One region of the Photobacterium sp. AWH4_225 genome, then DNA from elsewhere that is predicted to be linked to it. Evidence: riboswitches for the same ligand, from Rfam matches in the RefSeq annotation. Region 1 holds a riboswitch; each other region holds the start of a gene.
What was found. Region 1 has a riboswitch for thiamine pyrophosphate ahead of thiB (thiamine ABC transporter substrate binding subunit). Riboswitches for the same ligand answer to the same signal wherever they lie in the genome.
Positions count from the first base shown of each region.

Region 2: it holds a riboswitch for thiamine pyrophosphate, as region 1 does, so the genes downstream of both, thiC (phosphomethylpyrimidine synthase ThiC) here and thiB (thiamine ABC transporter substrate binding subunit) in region 1, are expected to answer to the same signal.
Region 3: it holds a riboswitch for thiamine pyrophosphate, as region 1 does, so the genes downstream of both, thiD (bifunctional hydroxymethylpyrimidine kinase/phosphomethylpyrimidine kinase) here and thiB (thiamine ABC transporter substrate binding subunit) in region 1, are expected to answer to the same signal.

Region 1 covers NZ_JBSWTF010000002.1:55,495-63,476, forward strand. Annotated here, with positions in the region: gene thiP (thiamine/thiamine pyrophosphate ABC transporter permease ThiP) at 1-1,549, opposite strand, end outside; gene thiB (thiamine ABC transporter substrate binding subunit) at 1,587-2,567, opposite strand; TPP riboswitch at 2,677-2,804, opposite strand; gene ACXAD4_RS16505 (DUF547 domain-containing protein) at 2,956-3,738, opposite strand; gene leuD (3-isopropylmalate dehydratase small subunit) at 3,893-4,495, opposite strand; gene leuC (3-isopropylmalate dehydratase large subunit) at 4,512-5,945, opposite strand; gene leuB (3-isopropylmalate dehydrogenase) at 5,969-7,057, opposite strand; gene leuA (2-isopropylmalate synthase) at 7,060-7,982, opposite strand, start outside.
Region 2 covers NZ_JBSWTF010000001.1:11,199-19,180, reverse strand. Annotated here, with positions in the region: gene thiH (2-iminoacetate synthase ThiH) at 1-786, opposite strand, end outside; gene ACXAD4_RS00105 (thiazole synthase) at 797-1,567, opposite strand; gene thiS (sulfur carrier protein ThiS) at 1,568-1,786, opposite strand; gene ACXAD4_RS00095 (HesA/MoeB/ThiF family protein) at 1,794-2,555, opposite strand; gene thiE (thiamine phosphate synthase) at 2,566-3,795, opposite strand; gene thiC (phosphomethylpyrimidine synthase ThiC) at 3,795-5,717, opposite strand; TPP riboswitch at 5,836-5,933, opposite strand; gene ACXAD4_RS00080 (voltage-gated chloride channel family protein) at 6,044-7,411, opposite strand; fluoride riboswitch at 7,495-7,558, opposite strand; tRNA gene ACXAD4_RS00075 (tRNA-Trp) at 7,834-7,910, opposite strand.
Region 3 covers NZ_JBSWTF010000004.1:2,310,198-2,318,179, reverse strand. Annotated here, with positions in the region: gene ACXAD4_RS27595 (S1 family serine peptidase) at 1-477, opposite strand, end outside; gene ACXAD4_RS27590 (hypothetical protein) at 684-1,172, opposite strand; gene ACXAD4_RS27585 (PhnA domain-containing protein) at 1,429-2,001, shown strand; TPP riboswitch at 2,199-2,295, shown strand; gene thiD (bifunctional hydroxymethylpyrimidine kinase/phosphomethylpyrimidine kinase) at 2,369-3,196, shown strand; gene ACXAD4_RS27575 (ABC transporter ATP-binding protein) at 3,217-4,005, shown strand; gene ACXAD4_RS27570 (ABC transporter permease) at 3,992-4,834, shown strand; gene ACXAD4_RS27565 (ABC transporter substrate-binding protein) at 4,887-5,846, shown strand; gene tenA (thiaminase II) at 5,879-6,544, shown strand; gene ACXAD4_RS27555 (YdcF family protein) at 6,610-7,254, opposite strand; gene ACXAD4_RS27550 (YaeQ family protein) at 7,403-7,942, opposite strand.

The sequences.
Region 1 (7,982 bases):
TCAGTTTTTCAACCAAGGAGAATAAGCCTAGGCTGAGGGTGAGCAGGATCAGCGCCGCTACGGCAGCTGCGTCCATCTGGTAGCTGCCGAGCAGCTGGAACAGGTAGAGCGGCAGAGTTTGGAAGTCCTGGCTGCCAAACAACGCGATGGCACCCAAGTCACCGAGTGACAGGACAAAGCCGATAGCCAGAGATTGGGCAAAAGGCTTTTTCAAAGCCCGCCATTCCACCAGTTTGAGCCGTGATAGCCCGGTCATGCCAAGGCTTTGGCACAAGGGCTCATATTGCTGGGCCACATGGAGCATCGGTTGGCTCAGGGTCTTGAGTACATACGGCAGGGCCATCAGGGCGTTGACCGCAACCACCACCCAGAAAGCGGCGGCAAAGGCATCGGTAAAATGGCGCAGTAGCAAGAAGATCCCGGTACTCAAGACCAGTCCCGGCGTGACCAAGATGATAGTACCGATCAGATCTAGGCCGTCCGCCTGCCAGCGGCGGTGCTGGAGGCGCCAGTGCCGGCTGGTCAAAAGAATGGCAACACCACCAATGACCGCCAACAGGCACGCTAAGCTGGCGATTTGCAGTGAGTTGAGTACTGCCTGCCACAGCCCGGGAGCTCCCAGCGAGTCGAGGGTTTGGCTATTGATCCCGGCAATGATAACTGCAGCCAACGGCGGGAGCACCAGCAGCAAGGCAAGGCCGATCCATCCCCAGTCCCAGCAGCGGCTGGCAAGTGAGTCAAATTGGCTTTGGCGCGGGTTAGCGACAGATTGGCTCGAGGTAGCCAGCGGCTTGGCAAAGCGTTGGCTCAACAATACAAGGCTGCAGCACAGCAGCATCTGCCACAAGGCGAGAATAGCACCGCCGGCAAGGTCAAAGTCGTAGCGCAAGGCTTGGTAGATGGCCAGCTCAATGGTGGTTGCCTTCGGGCCGCCGCCCAGTGCCATGATGACGGCAAAACTGGTAAAGCACAGCATAAAGACCAGCCCGACGACATGGGGGAGCTGCTGGCGCAGTCTCGGCCAGGCAACAAAGCGGAAGGTGTGCCAGCTCGACATACCCAGGTGGGTAGCTAGCTGGTGCTGCTCAAACGGGACCCCTTCCAGGCTTTGGACAAACAGGCGAGTTGCCAATGGCAGGTTGAGGAATACATGAGCGAGCAAGATCCCTTGCAGGCCATAGAGGGAGAAACTGCCCTGCCATCCCAGCTTAGCCAGTAAGCTGGTTAATACGCCGTTGTTGCCGTAGATCGCCAGCAGGCCGAATACCGCGACCAGTACCGGCAAAACTAAGGTCATGGCAAAGATCCGCATCAGCAAGGCTTTGCCCGGGAACTGCCGGCGTGATAGCGCGTAGGCGACGGGAATGGCAGGTAGGGTACTCAGTAGGGTTGAGAGCAGAGCCTGGCTGAAGGAAAAACCTGTAATGTGACGTAGATAAGGATCATGCCATAGCGAGGCAATATCGAGATCGCTAGCTTCATTGACCAGGGCGGCGAGGGCGCTTACCACCAGGCAAAGAATGAGCCCGGCGGTGATCAGGCCGGGCATCAGTTGGGTGTTGCGTGTATTCAAAAGTAAGTGCCTACTACTTGGTCAAGGCTTGCTGCCACTCGCGAACCCAGCTGCGACGCTGCTTGGCAACATCTTCGGCAGAAAACTCCAGGGCTTTGCCCGGCAGGGTGAGCAGCTTGAACTCGGCTGGCTGGGCGACATCCGTTACCGGATACATCCAGTTACCCGTCGGGATCACTGACTGGAATTCAGGCGTTAGCATAAAGGCCAGGAATTGGTCCGCCAGGGCTTGGTTCGGGCTGCTTTTCAGTTTCGCGGCCACTTCTACCTGCATGTAATGGCCTTCACTGAAATCGGCGGCTTTGTACTTGTCGTCCTGCTCGGCGATCAGGTGGTAGGCTGGCGAGGTGGTGTATGACAGGACCATATCGGACTCGCCTTTGAGGAACATGCTATAAGCCTCGGACCAACCTTTGGTGACAGTTACAGTCTTGCCGGCCAGTTGCTGCCAGGCTTGCGGGGCCTTGTCGCCGTATACCGATTTCATCCATAGCATCAGGCCTTGGCCCGGCGTAGAGGTACGCGGATCTTGATAGATGATGGATAGGTCATCACGGTTGACCAGCTCATCCAAGCTTTTCGGTGGGGTTTCCAGTTTGGTGCTGTCATAGACAAAGGCAAAGTAGCCGTAGTCGTAAGGGACGAAGGTGGTATCGCTCCAGCCGTTTGGTAGGGTTAGCTTGCTGGTGTCCACTTGGTGCTCGGCCAGTAAGCCGGTTTTCTTGGCTTCGGCAATCAGGTTGTTATCGAGACCTAGTAATATGTCGGCCTTGGTGCGTTTACCTTCAAGCCGGATACGGTTGAGGATGGATACACCGTCGTCCAATGCCACGAACTCCAAATTACACTCGCACTGCGCCTCGAACGCTTTTTCGATAGCAGGCCCCGGCCCCCAGTCGGAAGCAAAAGAGCTGTAGGTGTATACCGTAAGGGTGTTGTCCGCAGCCAATGCCGGCATGGCGGCCAACGTAACAAGTGGGAGTAATTTTTTCACTATGCGCTCCTGATGCTCTTGCGTCCGGCAAGAGGAAAAATAATCGTACGAGCGGCACAGGGTTGAGCAGAAAGCAGGCGTCATGCCGGCTTTGCAAGATAAGAAGGCTTACCGTGGCGAACTCAATTCCTACGCCAGTACTAACTGGATCAGGTTCTGTGGGTTTTGCCGCAGCAATCTCAGCAGCTTATAACAAGGCCTATTTGGTCAGGTACAAGCGCTCCCCAATGAGAACGTTTGTTATTGTAATGTGGCGGGATACAGGTTGCCAGCAGGAAGGCAATATTATGCTAACTGGTCCTTTGCTAAAGGCTGCTATGCGAACGGCTCCTGTGCAAACGTCTCCTGTGCTAATAGCTCCATCGATGAAGCTATACGGTTGATCAGGCTACTTGGCATCGTTGAGCGACCAGTTGTAGTCATAGCTGACGTTACCAAGGGTAATTGATGCTCCTTGACGGTACTGGTTGATGTGCTTTTGGAGCTGGGCTGTGGAGCCGAAGTCGCTACCATACCATTCATAAATCGAAGAGAGCTGGGTTTTATTGCCTTGAGGGTTGACGCCCTTGCGGCTGTTGATAAAGCGGGTGGCCGATTTTTCCAGCAAGCGTTCGGTGTTGCTTGCAGTGAAAGCGTCGGGCTGGAGATCGGGGCAACCCAGGCTGGCACAGTTGACGACATAGTGAATGCGCGGATCGCGCCAGATCGGACGTAAAATCCGGTGCTCGATATCGTTGAGGGAAAGCGTCTTGCCGTTAATGGTGAGCACTTTCTCATCCCAAGGGCCAAAGCTGAAGAAGCCACCCAATTTTGTGATGGAAGAGACCGGGTAGTTATCGAGGATCAATTTGACTGTTTGGGCATTGTAGAGGTTAACCCAGTAAGCAAACTGTTCGTTGCGGTTTAATTGGTGCGGGTTTAGCTTGGTCAGGTCGCGCAGGTAACGGTCCAGTTCATACTTGTCGCCGTCCGAAACCCGGCCATAGCGAAACAAGGTTTGTTGGGGCTGGACGACCAGGTACTTATCAAGCAGGCGCTGCCAGCGACTGTGATCAACCTTTTGTGAGTTAGATGTGGCATATTGCTGCCAGTAAGGCCAGAGATCGGCTTTGGGGGCGGCAACGGTGCTGGCTGATAGCAAGAGAAACAGCAGGCTGACAAAAAAGCGCATAGAACATCCTTAATCTTGGTCCCAAGAGACGACAGGGTTTAGCTTAGACGACCTGCTGGTAGCTAGGTTTATTGCAAAAAAGACAAAAAAACGCCCCAGTCATAGTGAGCCGGGGCGTTAATGTTATCGGTTTTTAGTGAAGACAGTAACGGCGTTACGCCAAGAACGCAGGGATCTTGCTTTCGTATTCGGCAATCTTGTCTTCGTGCTGCAAGGTCAGGCCGATGTTGTCCAGGCCATTCAGTAGGCAGTGGCGACGGAATTCGTCAATCTCGAAGCTATATTGCTTGCCGTTGGCCGTTACTAGCATGGCCTCCAAGTCAACGGTGACCTCCGCGCCTTCGTTTGCCTCGACGTACTGGAAGATCTCATCGACTTCCTGCTCGGTCAGGCGAACCGGCACCATCTGGTTGTTGATCGAGTTGCCGTAGAAGATATCGGCAAAGCTCGGAGCAATCATTACCTGGATACCGTAATCAGCCAGAGCCCATGGCGCGTGCTCACGGGATGAGCCGCAGCCGAAGTTTTCGCGCGCCAGCAAAATGCTTGCACCTTGGTAGCGCGGCGCATTCATCACAAACTCTGGGTTTGGCTGCTCGCCAGCATCATCTAGGAAGCGCCAGTCATGGAATAGGTGCTTGCCAAAACCTGTGCGGGTCACTTTTTGCAAAAACTGCTTCGGGATAATGGCATCGGTATCGACGTTGGCGGCATCCAAAGGAACGACCAAACCAGTGTGTTGTTTAAATCCTGTCATTGTCTCGTTCCTTCTCTTAAGCCGTCACTGCAACGTTGTCTAGTTCGCGAATATCAACAAAGTGCCCTGCACACGCAGCCGCTGCCGCCATCGCTGGGCTCACCAAGTGAGTACGACCGTCACGGCCCTGACGACCTTCGAAGTTACGGTTACTGGTTGATGCGCAGCGCTCACCTGGGCCTAGGCGGTCATTGTTCATGGCTAGGCACATTGAACAACCCGGTAGACGCCATTCAAAACCGGCTTCGATGAAGATCTTGTCCAGCCCTTCTTTTTCAGCCTGGGTTTTGACCTGCTCCGAGCCCGGAACCACAAGCGCCTGGACGTTGGCAGCTACCTTACGGCCTTTGGCAATGGCAGCGGCTGCACGCATGTCTTCGATGCGCGAGTTGGTACAAGAGCCAATGAACACTTTGTCGATAGCAAAGTCAGACAGCTTCTTACCCGCTTCCAAGCCCATGTAAGCCAGTGCTTTTTCAGCTGACGCCTGCTCGACAGGGTCGGCAAAGTCAGTTGGCGCAGGAATAGGTTGATCCACGGCAATTACCTGGCCAGGGTTGGTGCCCCAGGTTACCTGTGGCTTGATGTCTTTGGCTTCTAGGGTAACTACGGTATCGAATTTGGCATCATCGTCAGTTTTCAGTGTCTTCCAGTATTCGATAGCGGCTTCTAGATCGCCGCCTGCTGGCGAAAATTTACGATCCTTGATGTAGTCGAAGGTGGTTTGGTCTGGGGCGATAAGGCCGGCTTTGGCACCAAGCTCGATAGCCATGTTACACACCGTCATGCGGCCTTCCATGGTCAGGTCAGTGATCGCTTCACCGCAGAATTCCACCACGTGGCCGGTACCGCCGGCAGCTGTGGTCTTGCCGATGATAGCCAGCACGATGTCCTTGGCGGTAATGCCCTCAGCGACCTTGCCTTTCACTTCAATTTTCATTGTTTTGGCACGGGCTTGCTTAAGGGTCTGGGTCGCTAATACATGCTCGACTTCCGAAGTACCGATACCGAAGGCCAGAGAGCCGAATGCTCCGTGGGTTGCCGTGTGCGAGTCACCACAGACAATTGTCATGCCCGGTAGGGTAATGCCCAGCTCTGGGCCCATGACATGGACGATGCCTTGGTATTTGTGGTTCAGGTCGTAGAGGGTAACGCCGAACTCTTCACAGTTTTTGGCCAGGGTTTCCATCTGGATACGGGCCATTTCGCCAGAGGCTTTGATGTCCTTGGTCTGGGTCGAGACGTTGTGATCCATGGTCGCGAACGTTTTGCCAACCTGGCGCACCTTGCGGCCTTTTTCACGCAGGCCGTCAAAGGCCTGCGGTGACGTCACTTCGTGTACCAAATGACGGTCGATGTATAGGATTGGGTTTTCGCCTTCGGCGGCAACCGCAACGTGGGCATCGTAGATTTTTTCGTATAGCGTCTGAGGCGCTTTAGTCGTAGACATTGCTCGTTTGCTCCTTGCTGCGATTAGGCTTGGCGAACGTACTGGGCAATCTTGTCGCCCATTTCGCTGGTGCTTAGTGCCGGGCTGTTGCCCGCTAGGTCTGCGGTAAGTTCACCGGCTTCCAGTGCTTGCGATACCGCTTGCTCGATAGCGCGTGCCGCCTGCTCTTCACCCAGGCTGTAACGTAGCATCAGGGCGGCAGATAGGATTTGTGCGACTGGGTTGGCAATATTCTTGCCTGCGATATCTGGTGCCGAGCCGCCTGCTGGCTCGTACATGCCGAACTTGTCTTGGTTCAGGCTGGCTGAAGGCAGCATACCCATAGAACCTGTGATCATCGCGCACTCGTCCGAGATGATGTCACCGAAGATGTTCGAGCACAGCATCACGTCGAACTGCGACGGGTCTTTGATCAACTGCATGGTCGCGTTGTCGATGTACATGTGGTTCAAGGTGACTTCCGGGTAGTCCTTTGCCACTTCCTCAACTACTTCACGCCATAGGATAGAGCTCTGAAGTACGTTGGCTTTATCAATGGAGTATACGTTCTTGTTACGCAGCATCGCCGACTCGAAAGCGATACGGGCAATACGCTCGATTTCGTAGCGGTGGTAAATTTCGGTGTCGTAAGCTTTCTCTTCCGGGCCTTCGCCTTCACGGCCTTTCGGCTGGCCGAAGTAGATACCGCCGGTTAGTTCGCGGACCACAACGATATCGAAACCGCGCTCGGAGATATCGGCACGCAGTGGCGAGAATGCTTCCAGGCCGCTGTGGATCTGTGCCGGGCGCAAGTTACAAAACAACTGGAAGTGCTTGCGCAATGGTAGCAATGCACCACGCTCAGGCTGATCGTTCGGTGCAAGGTGTTCCCACTTCGGGCCGCCGACTGAACCAAACAGGATCGCATCGGAGTCTTCACAGCCTTTTAGTGTTGCTTCCGGCAGTGGACAACCATGGTTGTCGATGGCAATACCACCAACATCGTATTCGTTGCACGTTAGGGTGAAGCCGAATTTCTCTTGTACAGCATCCAACACTTTGTGGGCCTGCTGCATTACTTCTGGGCCAATACCGTCACCCGGTAGAACGGCAATCTTATATGTACCTGCCATGGTTATACTGTCTCCATTTGGGATTTCTGTTTAATTTCTGCAATCTGATCGGCGCGATGAATGCTGTTGATCACGTGAAGTAGTGCTTGTCCTGATGCTTCGACAATGTCGGTCGCCAAGCCGGTACCGTGGTACTTGCGGCCTTTGTAGTTGGCGATGATGTCGGCTTGGCCTAGGCCATCTTCCCCTTCGCCTTTGGCGGTCAGGTCGAATTTATCCAATACGATGTCGTAACCGGTTAGGCGGTAGATACATTGGTAAAGCGCATCAACCGGACCGTTACCGACAGCGGCTTCGCATTTCTCTTCGTCACCACACTGTAGCTTGATACTGGTGGTCGCCATCACGCTGCCTGACTGTACGCTTAGGTAGTTCAGTTTGAAGAAGTCATCTTCCTCGCGCAGGTTGGCAAAGTGCATCAAGGCTTCCAAGTCGTAGTCAAATACCTGGCCCTTGCGGTCGGCCAGTTTCAGGAAGTCGGCGTAAAGCTCGTCTAGGTTGTATTCGTTTTCGGTGTAGCCCAAGGTATCCATGTGGCTCTTCACTGCCGCACGGCCCGAGCGTGAAGTTAGGTTAAGGGCTTGGTTTTTAAGACCAATCGACTCAGGGGTCATGATCTCGTAAGTGTTCTTATTCTTCAGCATGCCATCTTGGTGGATGCCTGAAGAGTGGCTGAAGGCATTGGCACCGACGATAGCCTTGTTGGCCTGTACCGGCATGTTGCACAACTGGCTGACCATCTTGCTGGTGCGGTGGATTTCGTCGTGCTTGATATTGGTGTGAACACCCAGTAATTCGGCGCGGGTCTTGATGATCATGGCGATCTCTTCCAGCGAACAGTTACCAGCACGCTCACCGATACCGTTGATTGTCCCTTCTACCTGGCGGGCACCAGCCTGGACCGCCGCCATCGAGTTGGCAACGG
Region 2 (7,982 bases), on a different contig from region 1:
TGGACGCAGGCGCGGGAAGGAGATCGAATAACGGGTCTGCCAGTAGGTACGCTCAAGGTAATCCAGATGTGCGGCGACAAAGAAACAATCGGTTCGCCACTCTTCAAGTCCAATCAATGCACCGATACCGATCTTGTCGATACCTGCCTTAGCCAGACGGTCCGGTGTTTCCAGCCGGTATTCAAAGTCCATCTTGTTGCCACGCAAGTGGTGCTGGGCATAAGTCGGGGCACTGTAGGTTTCCTGGTACACCATGACCGCATCCAGGCCAAGGGTTTTGAGCTCGGCATACTCGTCCTGATCCAGCGGTTGGACTTCCATTGCCAGATAACTGAAGTGGGACTTGATCGCTGGCAGTGCTTCGCGGAAATATTCCATTCCGACCTTGCGCTCATGCTCACCGGTCACCAGCAGGATACTGTCGAACTGCTTGGCCTTGATGGCCTCACACTCACGTTCAATCTCAGCCATGTCCAAGGTGCGACGTTTAATGCGGTTTTCCATTGAAAAACCACAATAGGTACATGCATTGGCACACAGATTAGACAAATATAGCGGAATATAAAACGACACCGTATGGCCGAAGCGCTTGCGGGTCAATGCGGCCGACTGCTGCGCCATCTGCTCGAGATAAGGCTCTGCCGCCGGCGAGATCAGGGCTTTGAAATCTTCCAGATCACGCTTGGGTTTACGCAGCGCCCGCTCGACATCTGCCGCGGTCTTGCCATAGATAGATAGCCGGATATCATCCCAGTCCAGCTGCTTCCACTCATCAACGAAACTCATCGCAAGCTCCTTAGGCCGGCTGATCCAAGAACGCCGTCAGCGGGCTGGAGGCGATGGCATGGTTAACCGTACCCGCCAAACCAGCTTCGTACGCCATACGGCCACTTTCAACTGCCAACTTGAAGGCACGGCCCATGGCTATAGGATCGGCCGCCGCCGCAATAGCCGTATTCACCAGTACTGCGTCCGCTCCCATCTCCATCGCTTCAGCAGCATGGGATGGAGCACCAATACCCGCATCAACAATCACCGGCACCTTGGCTTGGTCGATGATGATTTCGAGGAAATCGCGCGAAGCTAAGCCTTTGTTGGAGCCAATCGGCGCACCCAGCGGCATCACCGCCGCACAGCCTACCTCTTCCAAGCGCTTACACAGCACAGGATCGGCATGGCAGTATGGCAGCACGATGAAACCTTCACGAACCAGTTCTTCTGCAGCCGCCAATGTCTCGATCGGATCAGGCATCAAATACTTCGGATCTGGGTGGATTTCCAGCTTAAGCCAATTCGTACCAAGAGCTTCTCGGGCAAGCTTGGCGGCAAATACCGCTTCCTTGGCATTCTTGGCACCAGACGTATTTGGCAGCAGGTTTACCCCGGCATCAATCAACGGCGCAAGGATATCGTCATCACGGTTTTCAATATCTACGCGCTTAAGTGCCATGGTCACCAGCTCGGAGCCTGACGCAATAATCGATTCAGCCATTGCATGGCGGTTGGCATACTTACCGGTACCGGTAAACAGGCGTGACGAGAACGTCTTATCAGCGATAGTTAGCATTTATCCTCCTGCAATCGCTTGGAACAGGGCGATGCGATCGCCGGCGCTCAGTACAGTTGTTTCCCACTCGCTGCGGGCAACAATATCTTCATTCAAGGCTACAGCTGTGGCCTGTAGCGGCATCTCGAGTTGCGTCAACAATGCGCTGAGAGACTGCCCTTCTGGCACCTCTACCGGTTTATCATTGACCCGCACCTGGATCAGAGTCGCAGTCGTCATAGTGGTTCTATTCTCCCGTCCCGCAAACCGGGCACGATCTATCTGTTGGAAGTTGAAAGGCTTGCCAGCCCATCGTCAGACCATCGAACTGGCGCAGCGTGCCAAAGCCCACTTCACCAGCACCGGTCAGTAGTTTTATCGTTTCTAATGCCTGCAAATTGCCGACAGTGCCGACCACCGGCCCGGCGATACCTGAATTACTGCAGTTCTGCGGCTCATCAACAGCTCCCGCCTGACGCGGGAACAAGCAGTGATAGCAAGGCCCTTTACCCTGACGGAAATCAAAGGCCATCAGCTGCCCTTGCCAACGAATTGCCGCGCCCGATATCAAAGGCTTATTGGCCTTGAAACAGGCATGATTGACGGCATATCGGGTTGCTAGGTTATCGGAGCAGTCAAGCACGATATCAGCCAGCGATACCTCCATTGCCAACCGCTGATCGGCCAGCCGAGCTTTTACTGCCCGGATACGGATATGCGGGTTTAACGCCTGCAACTGATCCGCTGCCATCTGTGCCTTGGCTTTACCCTGATCGCTATCGCGATAGATCACCTGGCGCTGCAGGTTTGAGCTATCGACCGTATCGTCATCGGCGATCACCAAATTGCCGATACCCGCCCCAGCAAGGTACAAAGCCGCAGCTGAGCCTAAACCGCCGGCCCCCACCAACAACACCTGAGCATTGGACAGTGACTGTTGGCCTGGCTCACCGATCTGCGGCAGCATGATCTGGCGGTTATAACGAAGAAATTCCTGATCACTGAGCATGGTTGCCATCCTATTCGGCCGGGTTGCGCACTAAGATATCTTCAAACGCCGCAATAGCCTTCGCCGGGTCATCGGCTTGGGTGACAGCACGGACAACCGCAACACTACTTACTCCTGTTCGCCAGACTCTCTCAGCACGGGACAAGTCGATGCCACCAATCGCGACTGTCGGGAACGCGTCACCAATCAGCTTTTGGTAAAGGGCCAAGCGGTTAAGTCCCTGCGGTTTAGATGGCATATCCTTAGTGGTTGTCGGGAAGATATGGCCCAAAGCGATATAGCTAGGAGCAAACTCCGCCGCACGTAGAATTTCGTAGTAGCCGTGAGTCGATAGCCCAAGACGCAGCCCAGCCTGCTGAATCGCTGCTAGATCAGCCGTTTCCAGATCTTCCTGCCCAAGATGAACACCGTAAGCCTGGTTATCGATCGCCAGTTGCCAGTAATCATTCACGAATACCTGGGCACCATGCTGCTTACCGGCCTCAACGATCGTAGTGATTTGGGCAGGCAACGTAGGCTCAGAGGGATCTTTGATCCGCAGCTGGGTCGTTTTCACACCCAAATCAAGCAAGCGGGTCACCCACTGGGCCGTATCGACAACCGGATACAGCGCCAACTTATCGCGCTCCACCGTGGCAAACGGCGAAACGGCCACTTCTTTACTGACCCAGCCAAGTTCATCGCACTCAGGGTGGTTAGCCGTCAACGGACGCGGGAACAATGCGCGTATCATCGGCCAGCCAGTTTCACCATAGCCATCAGCATGGCTCTCCAGGTAACCTCGGGCATGGGCGCGCGATAGCGTGACCGCATCTTCCAGAGGGTAATCCAAAGCCAATGCAGCCAATAACATGGCGCGCTGTGGCTCACTTGCCCCGGCATGGTGGCAATACACCGCGCGGGCTTCACCAAGGTGATGCCAGATATCGACGCAGCCTTGCTCTGTCGGCAGGCCACAGACCACCAACGCCGGATTAGCCGCAACCTGCTGCTGCATCTCGGCCAGAGTCGGATAAGGGGCAATCCACTGATCGCGCACCTCCAAGCCCTGAGCCTCACTCTCGGACGGATTAAACGCCACCTTGAAGGTTGTCCCCTCAAGATGAATGTCTACCACCTCCGATCCACTCCATTCCATACTGACCGCTTCACCGAGCTGGTATTTATCGGCCGCTGCCAACAACGGCTCGATATGCATCAGTAATGGCGCCAAGTGATCGGGTAAACACAACGCGTTCATTAACTTTCCTCTTTGATTGGGTGATATAACTCACTCCCCTTGGCCCGGAATTCATCGGCTTTTTGCTGCATGCCCTCAAGGGGGTCATCCAGCATCTGCACGGCCAGCTCGCCGTCTTTCTCCAGTCCGCTGGCATACTCACGGACTTCTTGCGAGATCTTCATCGAACAGAATTTTGGTCCACACATCGAGCAGAAATGGGCGATCTTTCCGGACTCCTGAGGAAGGGTTTCATCATGGTAGGCTCGAGCCGTTTCAGGGTCTAAAGCCAGGTTAAATTGATCTTCCCAGCGGAATTCAAAGCGCGCCTTTGACAAGGCATTGTCTCGCACTTGAGCACCGGGATGGCCTTTTGCTAAGTCTGCCGCATGGGCACACAGCTTGTACGTGATCAGTCCCACCTTTACATCTTCTTTGTTAGGTAGGCCCAAATGTTCTTTCGGCGTGACATAACACAGCATGGCACAGCCATACCAACCAATCATGGCAGCACCAATACCTGAGGTAATATGGTCATAGCCCGGGGCAATATCTGTGGTTAGTGGCCCAAGGGTATAAAACGGCGCTTCATGGCAGTGCTTGAGCTGCTCTTCCATGTTTTCCTTAATCATGTGCATCGGCACATGCCCCGGCCCTTCAATCATCACCTGGACATCATATTCCCAGGCAATCTTGGTCAGCTCACCCAAGGTACGCAATTCACTGAACTGCGCTTCATCGTTGGCATCAGCCACCGAGCCAGGACGCAGACCATCACCCAGTGACAAGGCAATATCGTACTGGGCACAGATTTCACAAATCTCCCGGAAGTGCTCGTACAGGAAACTTTCTTTGTGGTGCGCCAAGCACCACTTGGCCATGATCGAGCCGCCTCGCGAGACAATACCGGTGACCCTTTTCGCTGTCATCGGGACATAGCGCAATAGGACACCCGCATGGATAGTGAAATAATCCACGCCCTGCTCAGCCTGCTCGAGCAAGGTGTCACGGAACACTTCCCAGTTGAGGTTCTCAGCAATACCGTTGACCTTTTCCAACGCCTGATACATAGGCACTGTGCCGATAGGTACCGGGCTGTTGCGGATGATCCATTCGCGGGTTTCATGAATGTTACGGCCAGTTGATAGATCCATAACGGTATCGCCACCCCAGCGGGTCGACCACACCAGCTTTTCCACTTCCTCTTCAATTGACGAACTAACTGACGAGTTACCGATATTGGCGTTGACCTTGACCAGGAAGTTGCGGCCGATGATCATCGGCTCGGTTTCAGGGTGATTGATATTCGATGGGATAATAGCCCGGCCTTCAGCAACTTCGCGGCGGACAAACTCAGGTGTTATTTCTTGTGGCAGGTTGGCACCAAATGCCATACCAGGATGCTGCTGGTTTAGCACCTCATCACGGTATTTCGCCCGGCCCATGTTTTCGCGAATGGCAATAAACTCCATCTCTGGAGTGATGATCCCCTGACGGGCATAATGCAGCTGGGTAACATTTTTGCCCGGTTTGGCACGGCGGATACGAGCCTGTTGTTCAAACCTCAGTTCATCAAGGGTGTCATCAGCTAAGCGCTCTTTAGAATACTGAGAACTTAGCTCGTCCAGCAGCTCAGTATCCCCCCGCTCCTCAATCCAACTTTCACGGAGCTTAGGTAGGCCAGCATAAATATCAGCTGGCTGCTCAGGATCGGTATAGAAACCAGAGGTGTCATAGACCCGTACCGGTTCATTAGGCTCGAAAACAGGGGACTCTTTGGTACCACCAACAAGGCTATCAGCCAGGGCAATCTCGCGCATCGGTACGCGGATATCTTCACGACTCCCGGTAACATAAATTTTCCGGGAATTCGGGTAAGCCTGGGTGGTCAGTGAGTCGATAAATTGTTTCGCTTCCAGTCTCGCTTGTTTGCGACTCGACATAGCAATTTCCTTTTTTGTCCATAACAGGGAAGTTGCTTGGCGGATGGGTGCGTAAACAAGAGGCTATACGTAGGGTGTATAGTGTCGTCTGATACTGCCACTGTGAATACAGTGATACAGAAGAGTCTCTCTTGTTCCCTTCGCAGGTATTAGCCTGATCAGGTTCTACGGATCCCGCAATGCGGTCTCAGCCAAATGGCACTCCGACAAGTTGAACTAGCAGTATATGAAAGGGGTTCCGCCTCGGCAAGGCAGAACCCACAGTTTTAATACTTATTTAGCAAAAACATTGCTACTTTTGCATAACACCACTGAGTGCTACAAATTTATTTGAAACGCTTCACAAGTGTCTTGAGCAATGACGAGTGGGTCTCCCTCAGTTCACCAAGCTTATGGGTGATCTTCGGCGCCCCTTCCAAATCAAAAAGCTTAGGTACTGCAACTCGCTGCGACGAGTAAATGCCGGTATGGCCACTGAAGTAGTAAGCGGTATAACACGCAATGGCAAAGTACAGCATGTGCTCAGCACCAAACAGTTCTATGCCCATAATGGTACAAGCGAGCGGCGTATTGGTTGCTGCTGCAAACACAGCAAGAAAGCCTAGAGCAGCAAACAGATCGACCGGTGCGCCCAGCACCCAGGCCATGGTATTGCCCAATGTCGCCCCAACGAAGAACAACGGAGTCACTTCACCGCCTTTAAAACCGGCAGCAAGGGTGATGGCTGTTAGTAACAACTTGAGTAGCCAGCTGTACCATTCAGCGCCACCTTCCTGGAAGGCCGTCAAGATACTCACTCCCCCTTCACGGCTCGAATAGACGCCCAACCCAATGTAGTCGTAGTTACCAATCAGTTGTACTGCACCGATGACAATCAAACCACCCACGACCACAATTAAATACGGGTTTTTGAGTGTCGCTTTGAAGATGTCTTTAAAGGCATGGGTCAGTTCACCGAACAGGTATCCTGCCAAACCAAAAACCACGGCAGCAATCACAATCTTAGCGATCATCAGCAGGTCTACTTTAACAGCATGTTCGAACAGAGTAATGGTTTCAAGGAAGTCTATCCGATAGTGGGTATGGTGGACTCCCCAAGCAGAACAAACGACATCAGCCAAGATAGCAGCAAACAAAGCAGGGATAATTGCATCATAGCGCAGGCGGCCTATCGCCAGCACTTCCAAAGCAAAGATGGCACCAGTCAGCGGCGTGCCGAATACAGCACCAAAACCTGCCGCCACACCGGCAATTAGAATCAGTCGGGTATCCGCATCATTGAGTTTGAACTTGCGAGCCAACCAGTGGGTCGATGCCCCGCCGATTTGCACTGCGGTGCCTTCACGCCCTGCCGAGCCACCAAACAGGTGGGTGATCACAGTGGTAATCAACACCAAAGGTGCCATTCGGGCTGGAATACCGGCACCGGGCTCATGGATCTCATCCATAATGAGGTTGTTACCACCCTCGGAATTTTTTCCCAAGTTGCGGTAGCAGTAAACGATCACGATACCGGCCAGTGGTAATAGGTATATAAGCCACGGGTTATCAATCCGGGTCGCAGTTGCCACACTGAGGATCCAAAGGAAAAAGGCATTGAGCGAGCCGACAATAACGGCTACGGGAATGATGAGTAGCGTCCAACGGAGGATCTGGACGAATATTTTAGGATTTGAACTTAATGGATGCGCCATACCATTTCTATCTTTATCTCGAATTACTCTCAAGGATAGATGCTATGGCAAATAACAAGCCCCACCATAGACGGATCTATCCTACTACAGCAGGAGTCATTATCTCGGTTGAGCGGTTAAAGGTGGAACTCCATCACCCGCCATGGCGGTTTCGCCAAGGCAATAAACAAATGCTACCGCTTATCCCTATTAACAACAAGAGAAATAATAAATTAGCAAAATGAAATGGCCCAACATTGCTTCGCAGAAGCAACATATGCAAAAAAGCCCCAGCACTTCTGCTGAGGCTTCGAAGGTGGCAGGGGGGACTGGGCCGGCATCCCGGAGATTCGAACTACTCCTAACACGCGCTGTTTTGCTATTAGCGGAATCCGAATCAATAATACGAAAAAGGCCTAGTCTTTCGACTAGGCCTTAGAATATGGCAGGGGTGGAGAGATTCGAACTCCCAACACGCGGATTTGGAATCCGCTGCTCTGCCAATTGGAGCTACACCCCTAATGTGTTAATCATTCTACTGACAATTCTCCGGAGATCAAACTGATTTTCACTAACCGAGTCACAGTATTGA
Region 3 (7,982 bases), on a different contig from region 1:
TGGAAAGGATCGATTTACCCTAAGAAGTGCAACATCATTATCTAATGCTAGCGTAAGTACTTCAGTTGTTACTTTGCCATCTTCATCTACAGAAACATTAATTTCTGCATTCGGAGAATAATCTGGGTGAACAACAACATGACTAACTTGATATAAATCTGAAGGGTCAATAACTTCAGTATCCAAGGCACCAACCATCACGGCAAGCTTGTTTGGAGGGACTGTAAATTCTCCGCCCACTTCACCTTGTACCACACAATGAGCTGCTGTGAGGACCCACCTATCATTTACAATGCTACCACCACAAAAGTGTGATGTTTTATCAGTCGTATTTCTTAATGAAGCCATCCAAGTAAAATCATCACCAGGCCTGACGGGCGTACCACCAACCACATAGCTTTCAACATCAGCAGTATACCCAATTGTTGGTATACTGAACAATATACCCGCAAGGACACCAATACATTTCCTTTTCATCGATATTCACCATCTCTTCCCTATAAGCGTTTGTTAAAATAGCAAAAATGGCGAAATCAAAGAGTACGAGAAGAAGTAAAATGCGAGGCATTTAATGAAATATAACTATAAGTATGAAACGTATATGCCGTTTATTTTAAGCGGAAGGGAAAAGAGTAAACCCCAATAAAATCATCGTAAGGTTTACTCTTATTCATATTGACCGACTACAAATCAATACTTGAGCAACTCACTCTTTCAATATCAAAGTCAGAGTATGTATCACCTAACAGTTCTGCAGCTAACTTAGGATAGAAACCATTGTCATAGGCACGTTTCACTTCATCGATATCAATGGTATAGAGTTTAATACCTAACTTGGTTACTTCATCGGGTACACAGACCGTGTCACTGCCAGCACCAAAACAGACATCACCGCTGGTATCAATTACCCCGCAGCTCGTATCTTCAATATCGATCCCTAATGAACCCAACTTATTATCCAAGGTTTCTTCAGTTCCCGCGGGAAACTCGTCAGGTAATTCGATTCGATATACATTCAACAAGCTGTCGACACTGGTATAACCTTGCGCTCCCTCAATTTCAGCTCCGGTTACGGCAAAGACTTCCGCATTACCTGATACAGTGTTTACGACATCCTCATCATCACAACCAATAAGTGCTAAAGCTGAAAGTAAAAAAAGTGCCTTTTTCATACATTTTCCTATTTATTTTTCTGTAACTACTTGGATAGGCACTTTGATCTTAGTCCCAACTCAACAATATCTCCTACATTTTTGTTGCATTATTTTTACCTTCTTATCGGGTTAGACTGTTTTTTGTTCGTAAGTCAAAATGAGAGTAATGTGATCTTGATCTTCATTCCTTTTCTTCTCAGAATTAAATGGCATAATAAACCGAACAATTACCTGTATGGTATCTAAGACCATTACACTTCCTTGGAATATTCCTATGAGCATTGAATCGATCGTTAAAGAGCGCTCTGGCGCTAAATGTGAACTATGTGGATCAGAAGACAGTCTGAGCGTTTATGAAGTTCCTGCTTCTCCTGACCAAACAGCAGGTAGCTGTGTGATGGTATGTGGAACTTGCCGTACAGAGATCGAAGACGCAGAAACACTGGATCAAAACCACTGGCGTTGCCTGAATGACAGCATGTGGAGCCAAGAGCCAGCTGTTCAGGTAATGGCTTACCGTCTTCTTAAGCGTCTGTCTTCTGAAACATGGGCCCAAGATCTGCTTGATATGATGTACATGGAAGAAGACATGATTGAGTGGGCAGAGAAAGGCATTGCCCTAGCTGAACTTGACGCTATCAAAACAGTAGACGTAAACGGCACTGCTCTTGAGGCGGGTGACAACGTCACAATCATCAAAGATCTTCCAGTAAAAGGCTCTAACCTTGTCATCAAACAAGGTACCGCTGTTCGTGGTATTCGCCTAACAGATAACCCTCTGCATATCTCAGGTAAAGCGGCAGGTACTAACATGGTGATCATTGCTGCATACTGCAAAAAAATGTAATGACCCCAGGCGGCCACGGCGTGGCTGCCTACTTATTCTCCTTCTGTATTATTCTTCATCCATCACCTCATTTTATTCCTAACATGTTTGCCCTATCGTAAAAAACATGTTTAGATTAGCCACATCTTCAGGCATTTAAGCCAGAAAACTGTTTTTTTTAGGTCAATATTCAATATTGGCCATTTAGTACAAATTATATCCGTTAGTCGGGGAGCCGAGCGCTGAGACCACGTAGTGGGACCCGTTGAACCTGATCCATTTAATAATGGCGTAGGGAACTAGCTGCATTGCCCTATCTCGCACCTTCCACAGGCTCGATGAATAGTTTCGATGGCATTGGCTACCTTACGTCTTAACAGAGGTATCTATGCCAATTTCATCAAAGACCCCAATTACCCTTACCATTGCTGGCTCTGATAGCGGCGGCGGCGCAGGTATTCAAGCAGACATCAAAGCTATTTCTGCAACCGGCGGTTACGCATGCTCTGTCATCACAGCACTAACAGCCCAGAACACCCAAGGCGTGACCGGCATCCTCGGCATCGACCCCAATTTTGTTGAGCAGCAACTTGACGCTGTGTTTACAGATCTTGATGTAAAAGCCGTTAAAATTGGCATGCTAAGTGATGCGAATATTATTCGCATGGTGGCCAAAAAACTTCGCCAATACCAACCAAAGTTTTTGGTTATCGACCCCGTCATGGTCGCGACAAGTGGTGATTTACTGCTTGAGCAAGATGCGATTTCAACACTGAAATCTGAGCTACTGCCACTGGCAGATGTTATCACCCCTAACCTGCCTGAAGCTGCAGCTTTAATTGGCTCAGCGCTTCCTGAAACCGAACAAGCAATGACAGATATGATCGCTGCATTACGTAGCATCGGCTCTCGTTCAATCCTGCTCAAAGGTGGTCACCTTGAGAAGGATGAGTTCAGCACCGACTTGCTAATTCTAGAAAACGACGTAATCCGCATGAGTACGCCGCGAATTGCAACACGCAATACCCATGGTACCGGCTGTACGTTATCTGCTGCAACGGCCTCATTCCTTGCTCAAGAGTATCCATTGCAAGACGCAGTAAAACATGCCAAAGCCTACATCACCAAAGCAATCGAGCATGCTGATGAACTTGAAATCGGTTCAGGTCACGGCCCAGTGAACCATTTCTTTGCAGGCCATTTCAAACCAGAGTAAGCATGGAAGCAATAAACAAGATGAAAAGTAATCTTGCATTAAACACATCTGGCGATGCGTATGTTGCTAAAGGGATGGCTGTCAAAATCGAGGATTTAATGCTTCGATATAACGATGCCAGCACACCTTTATTCAGCCAGTTAAATGTTAAGCTGCCAGCTGGTCAATGGACTTGCCTGCTGGGTAAGAGCGGTTGTGGTAAAACAACACTGCTACGCCACCTCGCAGGTCTTCTCGAAGACAACGTGACATGGAGTGGTAATATCACCACCAGCAATGCATTGCCTCTAACCGGCAACATCGCTTACATGGCCCAGCAGGATTTACTGTTGCCTTGGCTCAATGTCATTGACAATGTTTGCTTGAGTGCCCGCTTTGGTAAAGCACAAAAAGCAGACAAACTACGCGCGTTGGCATTGCTTGAAGCCGTCGGGCTAGCCGATAAATCGGACGTGATGCCGAATCAACTCTCTGGTGGAATGCGCCAGCGTGTTGCTTTGGCACGAACTCTGATGCAAGACAAGCCTCTTGTTTTAATGGATGAGCCTTTCTCAGCCCTCGACGCTGTCACACGGCATAAGCTCCAGTCTCTTTCAGCAAAATTACTCGAAGGAAAAACCGTATTGCTGATCACCCATGATCCGCAAGAAGCACTTCGTCTTGGCCACCAAATCTACATGATGTCAGGTACCCCAGCTTCACTCAGAGGGCTACCCGTACCTTCGAATCTTCCGCCAAGACAGTTTGATGGTGAGCTCGCAACCCACCAGCAAGGGATCATCAATGAGCTGGAGAATGATTATGTCTGATCAATCGATATCTTCGAAGCTACAGAACCCTTTGTTGGAACAGCAAGAAGCTAATCAGCATACCAGTAAGGTCAATAAATCACTGTTGTCACAGCATATCTCCCGCTTTGTCATTAGCGTGGCAATTATTATGGGTCTATGGCAGGCCAGTGTCGTTATTTTCGACCTACCGCCTTTTATATTGCCGGGCCCAGTAGCTGTTATCTCCAAGCTAATTGAACGAGCAGATGTTCTGTGGCACCACACAGTGGTAACTGGCACTGAAGTCCTTTTTGGTTTACTTCTTGGCTTAGCAATGGGGCTGTTCTTTGCCCTGCAAATGCTGGTCTTTGAGCCTCTGCGTCGTTGGCTACTGCCAATACTGATCACTAGCCAAGCTATACCAGTATTTGCTATCGCGCCCATTCTGATGCTATGGCTCGGCTATGGCATGGCGTCAAAAATTGTCATGGCTGCACTGATCATTTTCTTCCCTGTCACGACATGCTGTTATGACGGCCTTCGCCATACACCAAAAGGCTACCTTGATCTGGCCACAACTATGGGAGCCACCCGTTGGCAGCAACTTTGGCAGATCCGCTTACCCGCCGCCCTACCCGCTTTGGCATCAGGTATTCGCGTCGCGGTTGTCGTCGCGCCAATTGGTGCCGTTATTGGTGAATGGGTGGGGTCAAGTGAAGGTCTCGGGTACTTAATGCTGCAAGCCAATGCACGCATGTTTGTCGATGAGATGTTCGCCGCTTTGTTTATCTTGGCGTTTTTCTCAATCAGCCTGTACTTCATTACCGATCTTTTATTAAAAAAAGCCATTCCATGGCAAAGCCAATAACTCGGTTCCAAAACACGGAATGCTTTACTTCGCTCAACAACAAGGAAATAGAATGAAATCCACTTTTTTTAAAGCAGCTAAACCGCAGCTGTTTGCCGCTGCTGCATTAATGCTGGCTTCTTTTAGTGCATCGGCAGAAGAGAAAGTCACACTCATGCTGGACTGGTTCGTTAACCCAAACCACGGCCCAATTATTCTAGCCAAAGAAAAAGGCTGGTTTGCTGAACAGGGATTAGATGTCCAAATTCAAGAGCCTGCAGACCCAAGCGTTCCAGACAAATTGGTTGCTGCTGGTCGCATTGATCTTGCAGTTTCATACCAGAGTACGCTTATCTCTAGTACTGCTGCAAAGCTTCCTCTGGTACGCTCAGCAACGCTCATTTCAGGCCCATTGAACTCACTGATTGTACTGGATAAGTCAGGCATTAAATCATTAGCTGATCTGAAGGGTAAAAACATAGGCGTTGCTATCGGCGGCAATGAAGATGCGACTATCGGCACCATGCTTCGTTCGGAAGGCGTTGATATGGACACGGTGAAAATTATCAATGTTGGCTGGGCGCTCTCTTCATCTCTGGCGTCAGGGAAAGTAGACGCTATTTGGGGCGGCTTGCGTAACTTCGAGCTTAACCAACTTGCCATCGAAGGCTATGACGCAACAGCTTTCTACCCAGAAGAACACGGCGTACCACCATACGACGAGCTGATTTTCGTTGCCAATAAAAATAAGTACAACCCAGAAACGATCAATAAATTTAATACTGCTATCGAAAAAGCAACGGTTTACCTGATTAATCACCCAGAACAAGCTTGGAAAGAATTCGTTGCTTACTCGCCAGACACATTGAACAACGACCTGAACCGCCGAGCTTGGGAAGATACGCTAACCCGCTTTGCTTTGCGCCCAGGAGCTGTAGAGCTAAAACGCTATGATGAATACGCTGAATTCATGAAGCAGCACAACATCATCAAAACATTGCCACAAGCCAAAGATTACGTGCTGACGTACTAAGCGTTAACAGTTTAAGTTGATAAGGAAACACCATGAATTACCAAGATTTGATCAGCTACTGCCAACAGGATTGGGAAGATTACACCGAGCACGACTTCGTGAACCAGTTAGCGACCGGTGATTTGAACAAATATGCTTTCTTCCACTACCTAAAACAAGATTATTTGTTCCTCAAGCACTACGCTCGCGCGTACGCCTTGGCTGTGTTCAAATCATCAACACTGGCTGAAATGCGCGAACCGCTACCGGGCCTTAATGCTTTACTTGAGTCAGAAATGAACCACCACATTGAGTACTGCCAAACCTGGGGCCTTTCAGCAGAAGAGATGGAAGCAGAACCAGAAGATTTCGGTACCGTATGCTACACCCGCTACGTTTTGGATACCGGTATGGCAGGTGATCGTACTGATTTGTTCACTGCACTTGCTCCATGTGCTATCGGCTATGCCGTCGTTGGTCAACGCTTGGAGCAATGGCCCGAGACTAAACTTGAGGGTAACCCTTATCGAAGCTGGGTTGAGCTATACAGTGGAGAAGATTACCAGTCAGGTGTAGAAGAAACCATTCGCCGTTTAAACGCGATGCTTGAAGAAATCCCTCTTGAAAGTAAACGTGGTCAGCGCCTTTGTGAAATATTCAAAACGGCTACCCGCATGGAAGTTGCTTTCTGGGAACAAGGTATGAAAGCGGCACAATAATTTCGCAATGTGGATTAAAAAGCCCTGTTTTTACAGGGCTTTCTTATATCTTCTGGCAATTAACCTTATGTGAGCAAATGCTCCTTAAACCCCAGTTCAACCAACTTCTTGTAGGCCTGCCAAACTTCATCAGGGATATCTTGCTCAACAGAGTAACCATATGACGGATAGACTTTGATACGCTGCAGATCACCTAGCATGACATTAATAACATCGCTGTATGACAAGGTTTCATTCGGGTACTCATCAAAGCCAATAGGAGGAGAGGTAACCGTCACTTTCTTGCCCGGCCAGTTTTGCTGGAAAGTCGCATAAGCCCTTCTTTCCATAAATGGTTTTTGGACGATAATAAAGCTCTCTGGTTCAAGCCCCTTCATCTCTAGTAATGCACGCGTGAACTGAACATTTTCGCCCGTATTGGTGGATTGTGGTTCAAGAAGAATAGCACCTTCAGGGACGCCCATGTCCAAGGCAACTTCTGCAAACGCTTTAGCTTCGGAGCCCTTAAACATACCACGGGTCAACTCACCTTCTCCCCCAGAAAAGACAATGTATGGCGCGTAGCCTTCTAGGAACAACTTTGCCGCATACTCAGCGACTCGAATATCATTACTACCCAGCACGAAGATACAGTCAGATGGCGAGAGTGCGTGGTTTAGATGATGGTAATCCCACACTTTTGTTGCTAAAGCATGCACATTTGATGGCATTGCACGACTCCTTGTTGCTGAAAAGGCGAAAGCTGCCTAGCATCCAGGCAGCAGTATCAATCTTGGTATTCAGGAGAATATCATGAAGGGCTTCGATGACTGTTCAGTGACAGTCATCTATGGAAATGACCAAAGGCTCACAACCGTGTTAACGAAGCCACCACTCTGGCGTTAGGGTACAGCTCTTGTCACCGAGCATCAGCCAACCCTGCTCTGCTTCAATGGTTAACTGTAGATTCATCGAACGTTCAACCATAGACTCAAGTTCAGCTAACGTTTCGTCATTGAAGAAAACGACTGAAATATTACCGTATTGGCTCACTTTAGCTTGGTGTTGCTTCCACCATACCGGTGCGGCGTTATCACCATAAGCAAAGATAATTACTTTTTTTGCCTTATGGGCGGCTTTCTTCAGCCGTTTCTCATCAGGTAAGCCAAGGTCAATCCATAGCTCGATTTCATCACTCAGATTTTTCTTCCAAAGCGCAGGCTCATCGGCTTCACAAAGACCTTTGGTAAACTGTAACTCTTCATCGGCATTAAAGCCCCATGCAACCAACCTTAGCATTAGACGCTGCAGGGTCTCAGATGGGTGACAAGCCAATGTGTGCTGCTGATCGAGATACACATGGCGATCAAGATCGGCAACATTGAACTGGGCTTTGTAAATTGTGGCTTTAAGTGCCATAAAAATATCCTAGAATAATAAAAAGCTGATATAAAAATAA